3 regions of the Streptomyces tatrensis genome follow, and region 2 is predicted to be linked to each of the others. Evidence: predicted binding sites of a transcription regulator. Region 2 holds the regulator's gene; each other region holds the start of a gene.
The links. Region 2 encodes HrcA, which represses chaperone genes, less so after heat shock. Its sites were predicted from a motif close to TTNGCACTCNGNNNNNCNGAGTGCNAA; they were not measured.

Region 1 (5,798 bases), 1.2 Mb from region 2:
GTGCAGGGCGTCCACCAGCAGCCCCAGCTCGACCCCGTAGCCCACGGGGAACGGCAGCCGCTCCAGCAGCTCGCGGCGTACGGCGTACTCGCCGCCCAGCGGCTGGACGAAGCCGGCCAGCTGCGGCCAGTGGAGGTTGAGCAGGGGGCGGGCCACCAGCTCCGTGACCCGGCCGCCCTGGCCGTGGGCCCTGGCGGAGGCCAGGGCGTTCGGGTCGCTGAACTCCTGGCCGAAGGGGCGGTCGTACATCGCCTTGACGAAGCGCACGTCCGGATCGGTCAGCAGCGGGCCGACGATCCCGGACACGAAGGCGGCCGAGAAATCGCGCAGATCTGCGTCCACGAAGCAGACGATGTCGCCGGTGGTGACCAGCAGCGAGCGCCACAGCACCTCGCCCTTGCCGGGCAGCGCCGGGATCCGCGGCAGCACCTCGTCGCGGTGCACCACACGGGCCCCGGCCTTGGCCGCGACCTCCGCGGTGCGGTCGGTGGAGCCCGAGTCGATCACGACGAGCTCGTCCACCAGGGGCACCGGCAGCCCCTCGATCAGATCGCGCCTGATCACCTCGACGATCCGGCCGACCGTCGCCTCCTCGTTCAGCGCCGGCAGCACCACGCTCACCGTGCTGCCCGCTGCCCGCTTGGCCGAAAGCAGCTGGCCGAGCGGTCGGTCGGCGGCTGACCAGGAGCGGTCTGCCAGCCAGCGCTCCACCTCTTCCAGCACCTTCAGCACTCCTTGTTCCCTCACGCGTTCTGCACGGGTTCGACACGGGTTCGACACTGGGATCATCACTCGTTTGGACCGAAATGTGATCCATCTCGCCGTTCGGACGGCTGTCTCAACCACCCGGGCCTTCGGTTACAGTCTTGAACAACGCGAAGGTCCACCGCATGCCGGGGGGCCCCGCGTACAAACGCACCGGCGCGCCACAGAGCGCGTCCGCCGGTGCCATACCGCTCATCCAGAGGGGCAGAGGGACACGGCCCGTTGAAGCCCCGGCAACCCTCCAGTCGGTTCTCGCGATCGCGCATTCCAGCGCCGCCAGCGAGGTCCCCGGCTAGGGAAGGTGCCAATTCCGTCTCATGGCGAAGTGCGCCATGGGGAAGATGAGGAGAAAGGGCCTCGCCATCATGGCTGCACAGTCTGTCGCAACCTCTGCCGAAACCGTTGAAAACACCGGCGTTGAAACCAACACCGTTGGCACCTCTGTCGATCTCGGTCCCGCCACCGGCCTTTCCTGTCGTGAGTGCGGTACCCGCTTCGAGCTCGGCCCGATCTTCGCCTGCGCCGAGTGCTTCGGCCCGCTCGAAGTCGCCTACGACCTGCCGCTGGGCGACCCGGAAGCCCTGCGCGCCGCCATCGAGGCCGGCCCGAACAACATCTGGCGCTACGCGCCGCTGCTGCCCGTCCCGGCGGACGTGGCCTCCAAGCCGAGCCTGAACCCCGGCTTCACCAAGCTCGTGGACGCGGCCAACCTGGCCAAGGAGCTCGGCGTCACCGGCAAGCTGTACGTCAAGGACGACTCCGGCAACCCGACGCACTCCTTCAAGGACCGCGTCGTGGCCATCGCCGTCGAGGCCGCCCGTGCCTTCGGCTTCACCACCCTCTCCTGCTCCTCCACCGGCAACCTGGCCGGCGCCGTCGGCGCCGCGGCCGCCCGCGCCGGCTTCCGCTCCTGCGTGTTCATCCCGCACGACCTGGAGCAGGGCAAGGTCGTCATGGCCGGTGTCTACGGTGGCGACCTCGTCGGCATCGAGGGCAACTACGACGACGTCAACCGCTTCTGCTCCGAGCTCATCGGCGACCCGCTGGGCGAGGGCTGGGGCTTCGTCAACGTCAACCTGCGCCCGTACTACGGCGAGGGCTCCAAGACCCTGGCGTACGAGATCTGCGAGCAGCTCGGCTGGCAGCTGCCCGACCAGATCGTCATCCCGATCGCGTCCGGCTCGCAGCTCACGAAGATCGACAAGGGCCTGCAGGAGCTGATCAAGCTCGGCCTCGTCGAGGACAAGCCGTACAAGATCTTCGGTGCCCAGGCCGAGGGCTGCTCGCCCGTCTCGACCGCCTTCAAGGCCGGTCACGAGGTGGTCCGCCCGCAGAAGCCGAACACCATCGCTAAGTCGCTGGCCATCGGCAACCCGGCGGACGGCCCGTACGTCCTGGACATCGCGCGGCGCACCGGCGGCTTCGTCGAGGACGTCAACGACGAGCAGGTCGTCGAGGCCATCAAGCTCCTCGCCCAGACCGAGGGCATCTTCGCCGAGACCGCGGGCGGCGTGACCGTCGGCGTGACGAAGAAGCTCGTCGAGAACGGGCAGCTCGACCCCACGCTGACCACCGTGATCCTGAACACCGGTGACGGCCTCAAGACCCTGGAGGCGGTGGCCGAAGGTGGTGGCCAGACCGCCACCATCCGCCCCAGCCTGGACGCGTTCCGCGCCGCCAACCTGGCCTAGGGGGGTGTCCGGCGGATCAGGGCCGGGCCCGGGTGGTCTGGCACCGCGCCTTGCCGCGTTGTCGTCGGTCGCCGACGCTCCGCGTCGACTCCCTCCTCCGCCTTGCAATGCACGGCACCAGACCACCCGGGCTGATCCGGCCCTGATCCGCCGGACACCCCCTTCTCTTCTCCCTGCACACCGGAAAGGCAGTAGCGCCATGAGCGTCAACGTCCGCATCCCCACCATCCTGCGCACCTACACCGGCGGCCAGGCCGAGGTCCCCGCCGAGGGCGCGACCCTCGAAGAGGTCATCCAGTCCCTGGAGGCGAGCCACCCCGGCATCGCCGCGCGCGTCCTGGACGACCAGGGCAAGCTGCGCCGCTTCGTCAACGTCTACGTCAACGACGACGACGTGCGCTTCGAGGGCGGGCTGCAGACGTCCACCCCGGACGGCGCGGGCATCTCGATCATCCCCGCCGTCGCGGGCGGCTGCTGAGCGGTCAACGGCTCGTAGAAACTGAATTGCCCCCTCCGTTACCAAACGGAGGGGGCAATTCTGCTTGATTGGGCGCGGTAGAGTTGGGGAAGTCCCCTCCGCTGTTCTTGCCCGCCGCATATGAGCGGGCCGCTGGAGGGTTGACATTGAGTCAACATGCAAGCGCGCTATGGGTCGTTGGCCAGGTTTGTCCGGCCCGAGTTGCCCAGGAATATTCCGGGTTTTCACCCTATTTCAATCTTTTGGCGTGTCCAGAATTCTCGTCGGAATGACCTGTTGCAGACAGCAGCGGTGCGGATACATTCAGCCCCGGTCGAGGCGTTCCGGCGCAAGTTCTGACCCGGGACCGCGAAGTGCGGTCCTGCGCAAGGGCCAGTAATAGGGGAGTTAGGCATGGCTCAGGGCACCGTCAAGTGGTTCAACGCGGAGAAGGGCTACGGCTTCATCGCGGTCGACGGTGGTGCGGATGTGTTCGTCCACTACAGCGCCATCCAGATGGACGGGTACCGCACCCTTGAAGAGGGTCAGCGGGTCGAGTTCGAGATCTCGCAGGGCCAGAAGGGTCCGCAGGCGGACATGGTCAAGCTCGCCGCCGGCTAGTCCGACCGCGATCGACCACCGACACGTACGGGGCCGCGCACAGCGGCCGCGCACGACGGCACAACGGCATATGTACGAGGGGCCCACATCCTGGACACGGGATGCGGGCCCCTCGTGCGTGGCGGTTCCGGCGCCCTTGCGGCGCCTGGGTGTTCATCCCGGGTTGCCCGAAGCCGCTTGCACTCGGGGGGGTCGAGTGCTAATCATTGGCGTTAGCACTCTCCGGGTGAGAGTGCTACCTATACGAGGACCGGGTCAGTGAGGCCCGCAGGGTCCGGCGGGAAGAAACCGCCGGGCACGCAGGCCGTCCGTCGCGGGCGCGGGCGCGGTCCGGGAGCAATCCACCGCTGTCCGGGAGGACCACTTCAGATGGCCAAGATCATTGCGTTCAACGAGGAGGCCCGGCGCGGTCTCGAGCGAGGCATGAACCAGCTCGCCGACGCCGTCAAGGTCACCCTTGGCCCCAAGGGTCGCAACGTCGTCCTTGAGAAGAAGTGGGGCGCCCCCACGATCACCAACGATGGTGTCTCCATCGCCAAGGAGATCGAGCTCGAGGACCCGTACGAGAAGATCGGCGCCGAGCTGGTCAAGGAAGTCGCCAAGAAGACGGACGACGTCGCCGGCGACGGTACGACCACCGCCACCGTTCTCGCCCAGGCGCTCGTCCGCGAGGGCCTGCGCAACGTGGCCGCCGGTGCGAACCCGATGGCCCTCAAGCGCGGTATCGAGAAGGCCGTCGAGGCCGTCTCCGCCGCCCTGCTGGCGCAGGCCAAGGATGTCGAGACCAAGGAGCAGATCGCTTCGACGGCCTCCATCTCCGCTGCCGACACCCAGATCGGCGAGCTCATCGCCGAGGCCATGGACAAGGTCGGCAAGGAAGGCGTCATCACGGTCGAGGAGTCGCAGACCTTCGGCCTGGAGCTCGAGCTCACCGAGGGCATGCGCTTCGACAAGGGCTACATCTCGGCGTACTTCGCCACCGACATGGAGCGCATGGAGTCGTCCCTCGACGACCCGTACATCCTGATCGTCAACTCCAAGATCGGCTCGGTCAAGGACCTGCTGCCGCTCCTGGAGAAGGTCATGCAGTCCGGCAAGCCGCTGCTGATCATCGCCGAGGACGTCGAGGGCGAGGCGCTCTCCACCCTCGTCGTCAACAAGATCCGCGGCACCTTCAAGTCCGTCGCCGTCAAGGCTCCGGGCTTCGGCGACCGTCGCAAGGCCATGCTCGGCGACATCGCCATCCTCACGGGCGGCACGGTCATCTCCGAGGAGGTCGGCCTCAAGCTCGAGAACGCCGGTCTCGACCTGCTCGGCCGCGCCCGCAAGGTCGTCATCACCAAGGACGAGACGACCATCGTCGACGGCTCCGGTGACAGCGACCAGGTCCAGGGTCGCGTCAACCAGATCCGCGCCGAGATCGAGAACTCCGACTCGGACTACGACCGCGAGAAGCTGCAGGAGCGCCTGGCGAAGCTCGCCGGCGGTGTTGCGGTCATCAAGGCCGGCGCCGCGACCGAGGTCGAGCTCAAGGAGCGCAAGCACCGCATCGAGGACGCCGTTCGCAACGCGAAGGCGGCCGTCGAAGAGGGCATCGTCGCCGGTGGCGGCGTGGCCCTGCTGCAGGCCTCCTCGGTCTTCGACAAGCTCGAGCTCACCGGCGACGAGGCGACCGGCGCCAACGCCGTCAAGCTCGCGCTGGAGGCCCCGCTCAAGCAGATCGCCGTCAACGGTGGTCTCGAGGGTGGCGTCGTCGTGGAGAAGGTCCGCAACCTGCAGATCGGTTGGGGCCTGAACGCCGCGACCGGCGAGTACGTGGACATGATCGCGGCGGGCATCATCGACCCGGCGAAGGTCACCCGCTCTGCCCTGCAGAACGCGGCGTCCATCGCGGCTCTCTTCCTCACCACCGAGGCCGTCATCGCCGACAAGCCCGAGAAGGCCGGCGCCGGTGCCGGCGGCGGCATGCCGGGCGGCGACATGGACTTCTGATCCACCCCCGGGCTCCGGCCCGAAGGTAGATCGGCTGTTCTTCACGTACCGAGGGCGGCATCCTCTCCTGACGGAGGGGGTGCCGCCCTCGGGCGTTTGCGCGGCCCTAGAAGCCGGTGGTGTCGATGTCGAAGTCGAACGGCTCCGGGACGTGCAGGGGCTGGCCGAAGGAGACCGTCTTGCGGGAGCGGTATCCGTGAGGGGAGGGGTCCCAGAAGCAGGTGATCTCCGAGTGCTGCATGTCGACGACCAGATAGATGGGCACGAGCAGG
Region 2 (5,798 bases):
CCGCGGTGGCCAGCGCGCCCGAGGGGGCGTCCCGGTCCTCGTGCAGGACCACGGCGAGGTCGGCACCGGCGAGCAGCGTCGCGACCTGCTTGGTCGACAGCGCCTCCTCCACCTCGGGGAAGCGGACCCGGCGGGACTGCTTCCCCGATTCCCGGGCGGTGGCCCGCCACTTCGCGAGGGATTTGGCGCCCCGGTCGCCGCGCCACTGGGTGATGCAGCGCGAGGCCTGCCAGGGCACGATCGCGTCGACGCCGGTCTCCGTCATGGTCTCGACGGCGACCTCGCCCCGGTCGCCCTTGGGCAGGGCCTGGACGACGGTGATCCGGACGGTGGGCTCCGGCTCCTCCATGACGGACTCCAGGTCCATGATCACCAGACGGTCCTTGCCCTCCGCCGCCTTGACCACTCCCTCGATCCACCGGCCCCGGCCGTCGGTCAGCACCACGTCCTCGCCGGGGGCCAGCCGCTTCACGGAGACCGCGTGGCGGCCCTCGGGGCCGTCCAGGACGAACTCCGGCCCCTCGGGAACCTTTTCGACCACGAACACCGGGGCGGTCATGACGCACTCCTCATCTGCATTGCCTTCAACACGTCCTGTGCCGCGCCGAGTTCCGCCGCGAGCACCTCCACCAGTTCGCCGGCCGGCAGGGCCCGCGCCAGCCGGTGCCCCTGGCCCGCCCACAGGGCCATGCCCTGCGGGTCCCCGGCCGCGGCGGCGGCCTTGCGCAGCGGCGCGGTCAGGTGGTGCACCTGCGGGTACGCGGCCGGGGCGTACGGGCCGTGCTCGCGCATGAACCGGTTGACCAGCCCGCGGGCCGGCCGCCCCGAGAAGGCCCGGGTCAGCTCCGTCCGGACGAACAGCGGGTCGGTCAGCGCCTTCTTGTGCAGGGCGTGCGCGCCGGACTCCGGGCAGGCCAGGAAGGCCGTGCCGAGCTGCGCGGCCTCCGCGCCCGCGGCGAGCAGGGCGGCGATCTGCGAGCCGCGCATCAGGCCGCCCGCCGCGATGATCGGGAGGGCCACGGCCTCGCGCACCTGCGCGACGAGGGCGAGCAGGCCGACTCCGGCCGTGCCGTCGCCCTGCGGGTCATCGCGGTGGGTGCCCTGGTGGCCGCCCGCCTCCACGCCCTGGACGCAGACGGCGTCGGCGCCGGCCGCCTGCGCGGCGCGGGCCTCCTCGACGGAGGTGACGGTGACGATCGTGTACGTACCGACCTTGCGCAGGCAGGTGAAGGCCGCGGGCGAGGGCACGCCGAAGGTGAACGAGACCACGGGTACCGGGTCTTCGATGAGAATGGCCAGTTTGGCGTCGTAGCCGTCGTCGCTGTTGCCGATGATGTCCTCGTCGGCGAGGGAGATCTCGTACCAGGAGGCTTCACTGGCGAGGTGCCCCCGGTAGGCCTCCACGACCGCCGGGTCCGCGTGGGAGGCCTGCGGCAGGAAGAGGTTGACGCCGAAGGGGCGGCGGGTGAGCGCGCGCAGCCGCTTGATCTCCTGGTACATGCCGTCGGCGGTCTTGTAGCCGCCGGCGAGGAAGCCCAGTCCGCCCGCTTCGCACACGGCGGCCGCGAGCGGCGGGCAGGACGCGCCGCCCGCCATGGGCGCCTGCACGATCGGGTACGCGAAGAGACCGTTCGGTGCGGAGGACATGAGCTGCATCGTGCCATGTCCCGCTCATGGGACCGAATCACGGCATTCGCCTGGCATAGTCCCCTTCACCGGGGTGCCCGAATACCGCCGCCGCCCTGCCGTCCCGCATGCCGCGAGCCCGGTCCGGGGCATCCCCGGACCGGGCTCGCAGGTGTTCTCGTACGCTGCCCGTACGCTGCTCCGCGCGCGGCTCAGCGCCCGTTGAAGGCGTCCTTCAGGCGGCTGAACAGGCCTTGCTGGCCCGGCGCGAACTGGCCGAGCGGCCGCTCCTCGCCGCGCAGCTTCGCCAGCTGGCGCAGCAGGTCCTCCTGCGCCGGGTCCAGCTTGCTGGGGGTGGTGACCTCGACGTGGACGATCAGGTCGCCGCGACCGCCGCCGCGCAGGTGCGTGACGCCCCGGCCGTGCAGGGGGATCGCCTGGCCGGACTGGGTGCCGGGCCGGATGTCGATCTCCTCCAGGCCGTCCAGCGTCTCCAGCGGGCACTTGGTGCCCAGGGAGGCCGCGGTCATCGGGATGGTGACCGTGCAGTGCAGGTCGTCCCCGCGCCGCTGGAAGGTCGGGTGCGGCAGCTCGTGGATCTCCACGTACAGGTCGCCGGCGGGGCCGCCGCCGGGACCGACCTCGCCCTCGCCCGCGAGCTGGATGCGGGTGCCGTTCTCGACGCCCGCCGGGATCTTGACGGTGAGGCTGCGGCGGGAGCGGACCCGGCCGTCGCCCGCGCACTCGGGGCACGGGGTCGGGACCACGGTGCCGAAGCCCTGGCACTGCGGGCAGGGGCGCGAGGTCATGACCTGGCCCAGGAAGGACCGGGTGACCTGCGAGACCTCACCGCGGCCGCGGCACATGTCGCAGGTCTGCGCCGAGGTGCCGGGGGCGGCGCCTTCGCCGGAGCAGGTGGTGCAGACGATGGCCGTGTCGACCTGGATGTCCTTGGTCGTGCCGAAGGCGGCCTCGTCCAGTTCCAGATCGAGGCGGATCATGGCGTCCTGGCCGCGGCGGGTCCGCGAGCGCGGTCCGCGCTGCGAGGACTGGCCGAAGAAGGCGTCCATGATGTCGGAGAAGTTGCCGAAGCCACCCGCTCCGAAGCCGCCGGCTCCGCCGCCGCCCGAGGAGGACAGGGGGTCGCCACCGAGGTCGAAGACCTGCTTCTTCTGCGGGTCCGAGAGGACCTCGTAGGCGGCGTTGATCTCCTTGAAACGCTCTTGCGTCTTGGGATCGGGATTCACATCCGGGTGCAGCTCGCGCGCGAGCCGCCGGAATGCCTTCTTGATCTCGTCCTGCGATGCGTCGCGGCGCACGCCGAGAACGGCGTAGTAGTCCGTGGCCACTTACGACTCCGCCAGGATCTGTCCGACGTAACGTGCCACTGCGCGTACCGCTCCCATCGTTCCGGGGTAGTCCATGCGGGTCGGTCCGACCACGCCGAGTTTGGCGACTGCTTCGCCGCCCGAACCGTAGCCGACCGAGACGACGGACGTGGAGTTCAGTCCCTCGTAGGCGTTCTCATGCCCGATCTTTACGGCCATTCCCGACTCACTGGCCTCGCCCAGCAGCTTGAGGAGCACGACCTGCTCCTCCAGCGCTTCGAGCACCGGCCTGATCGTCAGGGGAAAATCGTGTCCGAAGCGGGTGAGGTTGGCGGTGCCGCCGATCATCAGCCGCTCCTCCGCCTCCTCGACCAGCGTTTCGAGGAGGGTGTCGAGGACGGCCTTCACCGTCACCCGGTCCTCGCTCTCGAAGGATTCCGGAAGGTCCTGCACCAGCGGCGGCACGTCGGTGAACCGGCGGCCGACGACACGGCTGTTGAGGCGGGCCCGCAGGTCCGCGAGCGAGGCCTCCCCGAAGGGGGTCTGGCAGTCGACGAGCCGCTGCTCGACCCGTCCGGTGTCCGTGATCAGGACGAGCATCAGGCGGGCCGGGGCCAGCGCGAGCAGCTCGACGTGCCGGACGGTGGAGCGGGTCAGCGACGGGTACTGGACGACGGCGACCTGCCGGGTGAGCTGCGCGAGCAGCCGTACCGTGCGGCCGACGACGTCGTCGAGGTCCACGGCCCCGTCGAGGAAGTTCTGGATGGCCCGGCGCTCGGGCGTCGACAGCGGTTTGACCCCCGCCAGCTTGTCGACGAAGAGGCGGTAGCCCTTGTCGGTGGGGATCCGGCCGGCGCTGGTGTGGGGCTGGGCGATGTAGCCCTCGTCCTCCAGCACGGCCATGTCGTTGCGCACGGTGGCGGGCGAGACGCCGAGCCGGTGCCGCTCGGTGAGCGCCTTGGAGCCGACCGGCTCCTCCGTCCCGACGTAGTCCTGGACGATGGCGCGCAGCACTTCGAGTCTGCGTTCGCTGAGCATCGCGCACACCTCCATCGTTTCCGTCGTTCGCGGCTTCGGCAGGCTCTGCCTGCTGGCACTCTGAGCGTTCGAGTGCCAGAGATCCCCCGGTCAGTGTACGGCGGGCTGGTACACCCGTAGCAAGGGCGGCCCGCCAAGGTAGCGTCGCGGCATGGACGTGCGTTGGGAAGAGGCGGGCTGGGAACAGCTCACAGAACGGACCGGCCGCAAGCGGCTGCCGGTGTGGGACTGCACCGTGGGACTGGTGCTGGGCGAGGATTCCGCCCTCCTGATCGACCCCGGGTCCTCCCTGCGGGAGGGCTCGCTGGTGCGGGCCGAGGCGGAGGGGCTGGCGGGGCGGCGCGTGACCCATCTCGCATTCACACACGGACATTTCGACCACGTACTGGGCGGCGCGGCCTTCGCGGGGGCGGAGGTCTACGGCGCGGTCGGGCTGGACGCCGTGCTCTCGACGGGCCGGGAGGAGCTGCGCGAGGACGCGGTCCGCCAAGGCCTGCCGGAGGCCGAGGCGGCCGAGGCGGCGGACCTGCTGGTGGTCCCCCGGCACCTGGTGTCGGGCGAGTGGACCCTCGACCTCGGCGGGCTGCAGGTACTGCTGGCGAACGTGGGGCCCGGGCACTCCGGGCACGATCTGGCCGTCTTCGTGCCCGGTGCCCGCGAGGTGGTCTTCTGCGGCGACCTGGTCGAGGAATCGGGCGAGCCGCAGGCCGGTCCGGACGCGGTGACCGGGCAGTGGCCGGCGGCCCTGGACCGGCTCCTCTCCCTGGGCGGGGACGACGCTCTGTACGTACCGGGTCACGGAGCGGTGGTCGACGCGGCCTTCGTACGTGCCCAACGCGACACACTGGCCGCCCGTTTCGGCGTGTCGGACACCTGAGGCGGCCCGCTCTCCTACCCTCGGCCGGATGCGTGAGTACTCCCCCGACCTGACCCCGCAGTGGAAGCGCGCCAAGCCCGTACCGGAGGTGCCGGCCGATCCCGATCTGGTGGTCGAGGTGGCGGGTACGGACTTCTGCGGCGCGGTGGTGGCCTGCGAGGCGGGCACGGTCACCCTGGAGGACCGCTTCGGCAAGCGGCGCGTCTTCCCCCTCGAACCCCGCGCCTTCCTCCTGGACGGCGCGGTGGTGACCCTGACCCGCCCGGCCCGGGGGCCGGCCGCCCCGGCCCGTACGGCCTCGGGCTCCCTCGCCGTCCCAGGTGCCCGCGCGCGGGTGGCCAGGGCGGGCCGGATCTACGTGGAGGGCCGCCACGACGCCGAACTGGTCGAACGGGTCTGGGGCGACGACCTGCGGATCGAGGGCGTCGTGGTGGAGTACCTGGAAGGCATCGACGACCTCCCGTCCGTGGTCGCCGACTTCGCCCCCGCGGCCGACGCCCGCCTGGGCATCCTGGTGGACCACCTGGTCCCGGGCTCCAAGGAGTCCCGCATCGCCGCCTCCGTGACCTCCCCGCACGTCCTGATCGTGGGACACCCGTACGTGGACGTCTGGCAGGCGGTGAAGCCCTCGGCCCTCGGCATCCGCGCCTGGCCGGTGATCCCGCCCGGCCAGGACTGGAAGACGGGCATCTGCCGGGCCCTGGGCTGGCCGGAGAACACCGGAGCCGCCTGGCAGCACATCCTGTCCCGCGTGACCTCGTACAAGGACCTGGAGCCCACCCTGCTGGGCCGCGTCGAGGAGCTGATCGACTTCGTTACTGCCGGTGGTACCGCTTGAACTTCGGGAGGGTGCCGAACTCACTGGTGTCCAGCTTGACGTCCAGGATCTCCAGGGGGACGGGGTCTCCGAACCCCACCCTTCGCTCGAC
Region 3 (5,798 bases), 2.5 Mb from region 2:
AGCATAAGGGGTGCTTTGATGCGGGCGCGAATAATCCCCGGACGCTTTGAGGCCGTTCGGCTAGCGTGGAGCCATGCATCTGATCTCCGTGAACCTGGGCCGCGCGACGGCCGTCGACTACACCGACGCCCCCGACGGCCTGACCGGTCACGGCAAGATTCCGGTGCCGGGACCCGTACGGGTCTTCGCGCCCGGCCCCAAGGGGGTCGGCGCGAGCGGCGTGGAGGGGGACGACGTCTGCCATCTGCGCCATCACGGCGGGGACCACCAGGCCGTGTACGCGTACGCCCGCGAGGACCTGGAGTGGTGGGAGGGCGAGCTCGGCCGCGAACTGCCCGGCGGGATCTTCGGCGAGAACTTCACCACCTCCGGCCTCGACGTGAACGGCGCGCTGCTCGGCGAGCGCTGGCGGGTCGGCCCCGACCTGCTCCTGGAGGTGGCCTCGGCCCGCATCCCGTGCCGGACCTTCCAGGGGATGCTCGGCGAGAAGGCCTGGGTGAAGCGGTTCACCCAGGAGGCCCGGCCGGGCGCCTACCTGCGGGTCCTGCGGGAGGGATCGGTCTCCCCGGGCGACACCATCGAGATCGTGCACCGCCCGGACCACGAGGTGACGGTGGAGTTCTGGTTCCGCGCCTTCACCACCGAGCGGGAGCTGCTGCCGCGCACGCTGGCGGCCGGTGACGCGCTGGAGCCGGAGGCCCGGGACAAGGCACTGGCCCACGTGGAGAAGTACGGGAAGCAGGGCGACTAGGTTGCGCCTATGACGACTGCGTTGATTACGGGAGCCACGGCGGGCATCGGCGCCGCCTTCGCCCGGCGGCTCGCCGCCCAGGGGCACAACCTCGTCCTGGTGGCCCGGGACACGAAGCGACTCGGCGAGCAGGCCACCGAGCTGCACGACCGGCACGGGATCGAGGCCGAGGTGCTGGCCGCCGACCTCTCCACCGAGGAGGGCATCACGGCGGTCGAGGAGCGCCTCGCCGACCGCAAGCACCCGGTCGACCTGCTGGTGAACAACGCGGGCTTCGGCAACAAGGGCCGCTACCTCGAAGTCTCCATGGCCGACGAGCTGACCATGCTGAAGGTCCACATCGAGGCCGTGCTGCGGCTGACCTCGGCGGCCGTGGAGCCGATGCGCTCGCGCGGGCGCGGCGGCGTGATCAACGTGGCCTCGGTGGCCGCCTTCCTGCCGCGCGGCACCTACGGGGCGAGCAAGGCCTGGGTCGTGCAGTTCACCCAGGGCGCGGCCAAGGACCTGACCGGCTCGGGCGTACGGCTGATGGCGCTGTGCCCGGGCTTCGTGCGGACCGAGTTCCACGAGCGGGCCGGCATGGGCACGGACAACATCCCCGGCTGGATGTGGCTCGACGCCGACAAGCTGGTGGCGGCGGCCCTGGCCGATCTGGCACGGGGCAGGACGGTGTCGATCCCGGACCCGCGGTACAAGGCGCTGATGGGCGTGGTGAAGCTGACCCCGCGGGGGCTGCTGGGCGGGATGTCCTCGCGTACGGGGCGCAAGTACGGGCCCCAGTGACCAGGCCGCGCGCGGTGACCAGTGGGTAAACGAGGCATATGGGTGAAATCTCCCTAGACTGAATGTGTCCCATCCAGCGCGGGAGACGCCATGACATTCGTACAGATAGTCGATTACGAAACCACCCAGCCCGAGGCGGTCAACGATCTCCTCGACCGCTACGTGGAGCAGACTCAGGGCAGGCGTACGGTCCTCGCCAGCCGTGTCGCGCAGGACCGTGACTCCAAGACCCACTACGTCGACGTCGTCGAGTTCCCGTCGTACGAAGCCGCCATGAAGAACTCTCAACTCCCGGAGACCGACCGGATGTTCCAGGAGATGGTGGCCCTCTGCGAAGGGATGCCCAAGTTCACCAACCTGGACGTCGTACGGGACGAGCACCTCAACACCCTGCTCGTGAACCGGCTGTACGACGAGGTCGTGACGAAGGGCGACATGTCCGTCGCCGACGAGATCGTCGCGGCCGACTACCACGACCACGACATCAGCAACCCCGTGGACAAGATCGGGCGCGAGGGCATCCGCGAGGACGTCACGATGTGGCGCGGCGCCTTCGACTTCAGCTTCACCCGCGACGCCCAGATGGCACAGGACGACTACGTCACGACCCTGTGGACCTGGACCGGCACCCACAAGGGCGAGTTCATGGGGATCGCCCCGACCGGCAAGACCTGCACGATGACCGGCACGACGGTCTTCCGGTGCGAGGACGGCATGCTCAAGGAAGGCTGGTGGCACTACGACGCCATGCGCCTCATGAAGGAACTGGGCGCGATGTAGCCACCCACCACCCACCGACCGCAGTGCCTGCGGCCCCGGCACACGGGAAAGCCCCGGTCACCACCGCTTGGCAGCGGTGACCGGGGCTTTGCCGTGCTTACTTGCCGTGCTTACTGGCGAGGTCAGTGGCTGTGGCCGTGGCCACCGTGGCCGTGACCGGCGTCGCCCTCGTCGTCGGCCGGCTTCTCGACGACCAGGGTCTCGGTCGTGAGCAGCAGCGACGCGATGGAAGCGGCGTTCTCCAGCGCGGAGCGGGTGACCTTGACCGGGTCGATGACGCCGGCCTTGACCAGGTCGCCGTACTCGCCGGTGGCGGCGTTGAAGCCCTGGCCCTTCTCGAGCTCGGCGACCTTCGCGGTGATGACGTAGCCCTCGAGGCCGGCGTTCTCCGCGATCCAGCGCAGCGGCTCGACGGCGGCGCGGCGCACGACCGCGACACCGGTGGCCTCGTCGCCCGACAGGCCGAGGTTGCCTTCCAGCACCTTCACGGCGTGGACGAGAGCGGAGCCACCGCCGGAGACGATGCCCTCCTCGACCGCGGCGCGGGTCGCCGAGATGGCGTCCTCGAGACGGTGCTTCTTCTCCTTGAGCTCCACCTCGGTGGCGGCGCCGACCTTGATGACGCAGACGCCGCCGGCGAGCTTCGCCAGGCGCTCCTGCAGCTTCTCGCGGTCCCAGTCCGAGTCGGTGGACTCGATCTCGGCCTTGATCTGGTTGACGCGGCCGAGGACCTCGTCGGAAGAGCCGCCACCGTCGACGATGGTGGTGCTGTCCTTGGAGATCGTGACGCGGCGGGCGGAGCCCAGTACGTCCAGACCGGCCTGGTCGAGCTTGAGGCCGACCTCCTCGGCGATGACGGTGGCACCGGTGAGGGTGGCCATGTCCTGCAGCATCGCCTTGCGGCGGTCACCGAAACCGGGCGCCTTGACGGCGACGGCGTTGAAGGTGCCACGGATCTTGTTGACGACGAGGGTGGAGAGCGCCTCGCCCTCGACGTCCTCGGCGATGATCAGGAGCGGCTTGGAGGCGCCGGCCTGGATGACCTTCTCGAGCAGCGGCAGGAGGTCCTGGATGGAGGAGATCTTGCCCTGGTTGATCAGGATGTACGGGTCATCGAGGATGGCCTCCATACGCTCCTGGTCGGAGACCATGTACGGGGACAGGTAGCCCTTGTCGAAGGCCATGCCCTCGGTGAACTCGAGCTCCAGGCCGAAGGCGTTGGACTCCTCGACGGTGATGACACCGTCCTTGCCGACCTTGTCCATCGCCTCGGCGATGAGGTCACCGACCTGCTGGTCCTGCGCGGAGAGCGCGGCCACGGCGGCGATGTCGGACTTGTCCTCGATCGGACGGGCGGTCGCGAGGAGCTCCTCGGACACGGCCTTGACCGCGGCGTCGATGCCCTTCTTCAGGGCGGCCGGGGAAGCACCCGCGGCGACGTTGCGCAGACCCTCGCGGACCAGCGCCTGCGCCAGGACGGTGGCGGTGGTGGTGCCGTCACCCGCGACGTCGTTGGTCTTGGTCGCGACCTCCTTGACGAGCTGCGCGCCAAGGTTCTCGTACGGGTCGTCGAGCTCGACCTCACGCGCGATGGTGACACCGTCGTTCGTGATGGTGGGAGCGCCGAACTTCTTGTCGATGACGACGTTGCGGCCCTTGGGACCGATCGTCACCTTCACGGTGTCGGCAAGCTTGTTGACGCCACGCTCAAGGGCGCGACGGGCGTCCTCGTCAAACTTGAGAATCTTCGGCATGGGAGCGGTTCAGCCCTCTCGTTGCTATCCCCGGCCGCTCACCGCGACCGCCTGTCTAGAACGAGCTACGCCCCTCGCCGCCCGGCATCAGCAGGGGTGACCAGGGGCGTAGCTCAAAGCAAAACTGGAGAAGTGATTACTTCTCGACGATCGCGAGCACGTCGCGGGCCGAGAGGACGAGGTACTCCTCGCCGTTGTACTTCACTTCGGTGCCGCCGTACTTGGAGTACAGGACGACGTCGCCGACGGTGACGTCCAGCGGGAGACGCTGGCCGTCCTCGAAGCGACCCGGACCCACGGCGAGGACGACGCCCTCCTGGGGCTTCTCCTTCGCGGTGTCCGGGATGACCAGGCCAGAGGCCGTGGTCTGCTCGGCGTCGAGCGGCTGGACCACAATGCGGTCCTCGAGCGGCTTGATGGCAACCTTGGAGCTGGTGGTCGTCACGATCTGACCTTCCGCTTCGGAGATCCGGGGTTAATTGTCTGAGGTGGCGACCATGTCGATCCGTCGTCGCGGGTGCCGGATCTGCCTGTCGCCGTGTTGGCACTCACCAGGGGCGAGTGCCAGATGCGAGACTATTCCGGGGATTAGCACTCGGTCAAGCGGAGTGCCAATACGCGCCGCTGGTTTCGCAGCCTTGGCCGCCTGGATGCCCCCGTTCCACGCGCGCCACCACTGCCGGGGACCCGTCCCCGGACCCCTGCGCCTCAAACGCCGGCGGGGCTGAAATTGCCCTACGGGCAATCCAGCCCGCACGCACCGATCCAGCCGTCCGGCGCCTGAGGACCGGGCCCGGGCAGAGCCCGGGGCATACCCAGCCCCGCCGGCGTTTGAGGCGCGGGTCCGGGCAGCGCCCGGGGAACGGGCGAAGGGCGGGTAGGGGAACTCCGCCCCGCAGGGCAGACCCAGCCGCACCCGCCCACGGGGCCCCGCGCCGGGACGGCGGTGGCGAGCGGTCCGGCCGGCCACCGCCGGACGGAGTCCGGCGCAGCGGGGTGAAGCCCGCGCAGCGGTGCGAGCTCGGCGTCAAGAAGGACTGTTGCCCGGTATGTGAGGCTTGGGGCATGCGGATCCTGGTCGTCGAAGACGAAGTCAGCCTCGCCGATTCACTGCGGCGCGGCCTCTCCGCCGACGGCCACTGGATCGACCTCGCCCACGACGGCCACCGCGGCCTGGACCTGGCCCTCACGGGAGGCCCGTACGACGTGGTCCTCCTCGACCTGATGCTCCCCGGCCTCTCGGGCTACGAGATCTGCACCCGGATGCGTTCCCACGGCGTAGCCACGCCCGTGCTGATGCTGACCGCCAGGGACGGCGAGTACGACGAGGCCGAGGGCCTGGACTCGGGCGCGGACGACTACCTGACGAAACCGTTCTCCTTCGTCGTCCTCGCCGCCCGCCTCCGCGCCCTCACCCGCCGCGCCACCGCCGCCGCCGGCGACGCCGCCCGGACCGGCGTCCTGCAGGCCGGCGACCTCGTCCTCGATCCCCGCGGCCGCCGTTGCCGCCGCGGCGCCCACGAGATCGAGCTGACCGCCCGTGAGCTCGGCGTCCTGGGCTGCCTGATGGAGCAGCCCGGCCGGGCCGTCGCCAAGCAGGACATCCTCGACGAGGTCTGGGACACCCCGCACGGCATCGACCCGAACATCGTCGAGGTCTACGTCTCCTCGCTCCGCCGCAAGATCGACGCCCCCTTCGGCCGCCGCTCGATCCTCACCGTGCACGGCAC

Region 1: the regulator HrcA is predicted to act here: its motif matches at 3,711-3,737, upstream of groL (chaperonin GroEL).
Region 3: the regulator HrcA is predicted to act here: its motif matches at 4,657-4,683, upstream of groES (co-chaperone GroES).

Annotation. Positions count from the first base shown of each region.
Region 1 covers NZ_JBMDLB010000011.1:4,447,238-4,453,035, reverse strand. The annotation lists gene ACODT5_RS35945 (glucosyl-3-phosphoglycerate synthase) at 1-723, opposite strand, end outside; SAM riboswitch class I at 955-1,113, shown strand; gene thrC (threonine synthase) at 1,131-2,456, shown strand; gene ACODT5_RS35935 (MoaD/ThiS family protein) at 2,656-2,934, shown strand; gene ACODT5_RS35930 (cold-shock protein) at 3,328-3,534, shown strand; gene groL (chaperonin GroEL) at 3,904-5,526, shown strand; gene ACODT5_RS35920 (Uma2 family endonuclease) at 5,633-5,798, opposite strand, start outside.
Region 2 covers NZ_JBMDLB010000011.1:3,293,366-3,299,163, forward strand. The annotation lists gene ACODT5_RS30785 (16S rRNA (uracil(1498)-N(3))-methyltransferase) at 1-559, opposite strand, end outside; gene ACODT5_RS30790 (nitronate monooxygenase) at 556-1,647, opposite strand; gene dnaJ (molecular chaperone DnaJ) at 1,839-2,975, opposite strand; gene hrcA (heat-inducible transcriptional repressor HrcA) at 2,976-3,992, opposite strand; gene ACODT5_RS30805 (MBL fold metallo-hydrolase) at 4,144-4,869, shown strand; gene ACODT5_RS30810 (DUF3097 domain-containing protein) at 4,898-5,707, shown strand; gene ACODT5_RS30815 (Uma2 family endonuclease) at 5,685-5,798, opposite strand, start outside.
Region 3 covers NZ_JBMDLB010000011.1:5,773,101-5,778,898, reverse strand. The annotation lists gene ACODT5_RS42450 (MOSC domain-containing protein) at 74-751, shown strand; gene ACODT5_RS42445 (SDR family NAD(P)-dependent oxidoreductase) at 761-1,534, shown strand; gene ACODT5_RS42440 (ester cyclase) at 1,625-2,314, shown strand; gene groL (chaperonin GroEL) at 2,437-4,068, opposite strand; gene groES (co-chaperone GroES) at 4,205-4,513, opposite strand; gene ACODT5_RS42425 (response regulator transcription factor) at 5,134-5,798, shown strand, end outside.